DNA from 2 places in the Paenarthrobacter sp. MSM-2-10-13 genome. Region 2 is predicted to be linked to the other one. Evidence: predicted binding sites of a transcription regulator. Region 2 holds the regulator's gene; the other holds the start of a gene.

Region 1 (2,397 bases), on a different contig from region 2:
CGGTGCGCATCAGTGGCCCGCCTTCGCCAAGAGATCCTCTTCTTCGGCGGCGATCAGCTCCAGGAAGTGCGCCCGCATGCGATCGCGGTCCGCCTCGCGTCCAGTGATGAGCTGGAAGGCGTCGGCTGCCTGACCGACCGCCATCCGACCGCCGTCGAGGACGTCGCATCCCTTGGCCCGCGCCTCGCGGACCAGCTGCGTTTCGATGGGGCGGTACACGATGTCCGCCACCCAATGCCGCGGCTCCACCAGGCCCATGTCCAAGGGGAGCCCGGGGTGGGCCGCCATGCCGATGGGAGTGCAGTGCACCAAGCCGTCAGCGAGGGGCATGATCTCGGGCAGCTCGTTGATGCTCCGCGGTGTCACTGTGGCTTCGGGGAACAGCCCGCCGAGCTCGGCAACGCGTTCCTCGGCACGGGCGGGATCCATGTCCACCAGGTCCAGGGTGCCGACGCCGGCTTTGAGGAGTGCGTAGGCGACGGCGGAACCGGCACCGCCTGCACCCAACTGAACCACGCGATCCAGTCGCGCCTCGGGGAGGCCGTCGGCGAGCGCCGAGCCGAAGCCGGAGAAGTCCGTGTTGTGGCCGATGAACCGACCGTCCTGGATCAGGACTGTATTAACGGCGCCCAGGCGCGCGGCGTCGTCGGAAATTTCATCAAGGTGCCCCAGCACCAACTGCTTGCACGGGTGCGTGATGTTCAGCCCGTTGAAGCCCATGCGCTGCGCTGCCGTCAGGAGATCCCCGACGGCGGTGGCCGGCAACTGCAGTTCCAGCAAGTCGATGGGGCGGTACAGCAAGCGAAGGCCCTGCACATCGGCTTCGCGTTCGTGCATGGGCGGCGTGAGTGAGGGCATGACGCCTTCGCCTACGAGGCCCACCAGAACGGACTCGGCTCGGTTGCTCATCCTAAAGCTCCTTTGACTTCAGCACCGCCGAGCTTTTGGCGCTTTCTGGGGCGCTTCCAGCCGGGGTGTTATTTAGATTACTACAATTGTTCATATTCCGCACGCTTGTTCTTATCGCGAACATTTCCACAGTGCGCACCCAACCAAGTAGCAGTTAAGCGCGCTTAGAGCCGTCTAAACGCGCACTATTGCGACCTGGTTGGGTGAGGGTCACCGCTGGGGCAGGCGGGCCGCGAGTTCAGCCGCGGCCTCCTGCAGGGTAGGGACGTGGGCAATCAATTCCTCCATGCTCATGCGGAACACCGGGACGGCCGTGGCGAGGGAGGCGAACGCATGGCCCTGTGAGTTGAGAACCGGAACAGCGACGGCGCGCATGCCAATCTCGTTTTCTTCATCCATCACCGCGTAACCCTGGCGTCGCACCTGCTCGATCTCCTCGCGGAACTTGTCGCGGTCGGTAATGGTGTGCTCGGTGAGCGGATCCAGGGGGAGCTCCTCCAGCAGCCTCTTCCGCTCGATCTCATCCTCAAACGCCACGATCGCCTTACCCACGGAGGTAGTGTGCAAGGCGCCCAGGTGACCGGGGTCGCTGGTGACCCGAAAGGTCTTGGGTCCGTCCACCTTGTTTACAGTGAGGTGATGATTGCCGTCGCGCACGGACAAGATGGTGGCCTCATGCGTAATTTCAGTGACACGCTGAAGGACGGGCAGCGCCGTTGCCGCGAAGCCGTGGTGATTGGAAACGCGCTGGCCGAGCTGGAAGACGCGTAGTCCCAAGTGGTACCGACGCCCATCGGGCTCGTAGTCAACAAATCCATCGCGGGTCAGTGAACCCAGCAGTCTGTACGTGGTGCTGAACGGGAGATTCGCACTCCTTGCCAGATCCGCCGCACTCGCCCCGCGCGGTTCATTTCCCAATAGAACCAACAGGCTCAAGGCCTTGCCGACCATGTCGGTCTTTGTGTCCTCTTTCACACTCATGTTTTGATGCTCTCACATAGTGAGAGCTATTTCTAGATGGTGGTGACATCTCTTGACAAGTGACCCCACTCACAGCCACTATTGCTGTATTGCACAAGTAGCTCTCACCATGTGGTTACTAATGCAGGGATCGACCGGCCGCACCATGCTTGGGTCTCCCCACAGAAGCCAGATCCGCGACATCGTCGTCACAGAAGGAACACCCCATGAGCCAAACAATGCCGTCAGCGACGCCAGGCACTGAAACCACTTCCGGAACCCCCAAGAAAGCCGCGCTTGCCAGCTTCCTGGGCAGCGCCGTCGAGTATTACGACTTCTTCATCTTCGGCTCTGCCGCGGCCCTGATCTTCCCCCACGTCTTCTTTCCCTCCGCCGACGCGAACGCGGCCATCATGTCCTTCGCAACTTTCGGCTTCGCCTACGTTGCCCGCCCCGTGGGTGCGGTGATCCTGGGCCACTTCGGTGACCGCATTGGCAGGCAGAAGGTCCTGATGTTCACGCTGGTCC
Region 2 (2,397 bases):
CGCCGCGAAGGAGAACCGCGAAGTGGTCTGGTTCTCGCGGAACAGCACGTTCGACCCCCAGCAGGGATATTCTCCGCCGGACGAGACAGCTCCTGCATTGATTAATATTGCCCCGCTCAGTGTGGCAGGGCGGCTTCGAGAGGGGCTCTTTGCCGGCCATACTGTGGTGCTGACCTCTGCGACCCTGGCCATCGGCTCGGCCTTCGAGCCCGCCGCGGGTGGTCTTGGCCTGATTGGAGACGGCGCGCCGAGCTGGACGGGCATTGATGTGGGATCGCCCTTCGACTATCCCAAACAGGGTGTTCTATACGTGGCAAAGCACCTGCCCAAACCGGGCCGCGGTACTTCGCCGGAGGCGCTGGACGAATTGGAAGACCTCATCCGGGCGTCCGGGGGCGGAGCGCTTTGCCTGTTCTCCTCGCGGCGTGCTGCCGAAGAAGCCGCCGATGCCATGCGGCTCCGGCTGGATGTGGACATTCTCTGTCAGGGAGAATCCACCATGGCGGCCCTGGTGAAGCAATTCGCGGACGAGCCAGATACGTGCCTCTTCGGAACCATGTCCCTGTGGCAGGGGGTAGACGTTCCGGGTGGCTCATGCCGACTGGTGGTTATTGACCGCATTCCCTTCCCACGTCCTGACGATCCCCTGATGACTGCCCGTTCCCGGGCGGTTGCCCAATCGGGCGGGAACGGTTTCATGGCCGTGTCAGCCACGCACGCTGCCATTCGGCTGGCGCAGGGCGCTGGCCGACTGATCCGCTCGACGGGAGACAAAGGGGTGGTCGCGGTACTCGACTCCAGGCTTTCGACCGAGCGCTACGGGGGCTTTCTACGTGCCGCCCTGCCGCCGTTCTGGGCCACCACGGACCGGTCGGTGGTTCGAGGCGTTCTGGAACGTCTGGGCTCGGCTAAAGCCCCGTAATGCACAGCTTCCCGTGAACACCTGCTGGTGTCCACGGGAAGCTGCGTTTAAAGGGCGTGAGCGCTTAAAGAGAGCGCAGTACCGAGACGACCTTGCCCATGATGGTGGCCTGATCTCCGAGGATGGGCTCGTACTGGGTGTTTTGGGGGAGCAGCCACGTGTGACCGTCCCGCTGCCGGAAAGTCTTCACGGTTGCTTCATCATCCAGCAGGGCGGCAACGATGTCGCCGTTGATGGCATCATTCTGTCGCCGGACCACCACCCAGTCGCCGTCACAGATAGCAGCATCGATCATGGAATCGCCGGCCACCTTCAGCATGAACAGTTCGCCATGCCCCACGAGTTGCCGTGGGAGTGCAAGCACGTCTTCCACCGTCTGGTCAGCCAGGATCGGTCCACCTGCCGCGATGCGCCCCACCAAGGGGACCATGGCGGTATCACTGGCGCTGGCTAGCTCGGTGACGGCCAGGCCACCGGCGCTGCGAAGGGTGGTCGGAGCGTCCACACCGGGGATGGGCCCGCCATCAAGGGTTAGGGGCATCAGCACTTCCATGGCGCGGGGACGCTTGGGGTCCCGGCGGAGGTAGCCGAGCTTCTCCAATTGGGACAACTGGTGCGTGACGCTGGACAAACTGGCCAGACCCACGGTGTCGCCGATTTCGCGCATGCTGGGAGGGTAGCCGTTGTCATTGACTGACCTCTGGATGGTCTCCAGGATCTTTTTCTGCCGGACGGTCAGGCTTTTGGGACTCTTTTGAGGCTGTTGGCTCCGCAGGGGTGCCCCTCCGCCTGTGGCTTTCGCTGCCATGTTCGCCAATGCCTTTCCATTCCGCCCTGATGAGGGCCAGGGGTGTCAGGTCTGCAAAAAATGTCAGACCCTCCTGTTCCACTGAAACAGTGCTGCTTCTTCACTCAAACGTAGGGCAGGCACAGGCGTTTATCAAACATTTGTTCTAGCGAGTCTCGACACCGTTCGTTGATAAGTGCTAAAAATGTCATAGCAAGGTTCGAATATGTGTTCTATAAACCTGATGCTGAAGCTGGATGTTCGAACAAAGCGTTCGAACATCCGGGGCAGGCCCAGGGGAACACAAAGAATTGGCAGCCAGGCACCGGGCATCCCGGAGCGTGGCAATAGCTCAGAAGGGCTCAGCTCATGTCCGCAGTCACTACGTTCGCTGATTTCCGTACGACCCAGGCACCCGCTCGCCTGCGCCTGACCCGAAGGGGACGGATCGTCTTCTTCGGCATCCCGGCCATGCTGTTGGTTGCAGCGTTGCTGAGTCTTGCCGGATTTATCAACTCCCCGGCCAAGGCAGCCGACTCGCAGTCCCAACTGCGTCCGCCTGTTGCCGTCACTGTTACAGTCCAGCCAGGTCAGTCCCTCTGGGGCATCGCCGGCGCTGCCGCTCCCGAGCGTGACCCCCGCGACGTCATCGCCGAGATCATCCAGCTCAACGACCTCCGGGGCGGCC

Evidence for each region. Region 2 encodes LexA, which represses DNA repair genes until DNA is damaged. Its sites were predicted from a motif close to TCGAACANNTGTTCGA; they were not measured.
Region 1: HAV21_RS12305 (shikimate dehydrogenase) is a predicted target of LexA. The motif match lies at 1,007-1,022, and genes of this name have one in related genera.

What each region holds. Positions count from the first base shown of each region.
Region 1 is NZ_JAAOXO010000005.1:75,869-78,265, forward strand. Features, by position in the region: gene HAV21_RS12300 (sugar phosphate isomerase/epimerase and 4-hydroxyphenylpyruvate domain-containing protein) at 1-10, opposite strand, end outside; gene HAV21_RS12305 (shikimate dehydrogenase) at 10-909, opposite strand; gene HAV21_RS12310 (IclR family transcriptional regulator) at 1,120-1,890, opposite strand; gene HAV21_RS12315 (MFS transporter) at 2,097-2,397, shown strand, end outside.
Region 2 is NZ_JAAOXO010000013.1:45,694-48,090, reverse strand. Features, by position in the region: gene HAV21_RS19420 (ATP-dependent DNA helicase) at 1-922, shown strand, start outside; gene lexA (transcriptional repressor LexA) at 987-1,730, opposite strand; gene HAV21_RS19410 (LysM peptidoglycan-binding domain-containing protein) at 2,079-2,397, shown strand, end outside.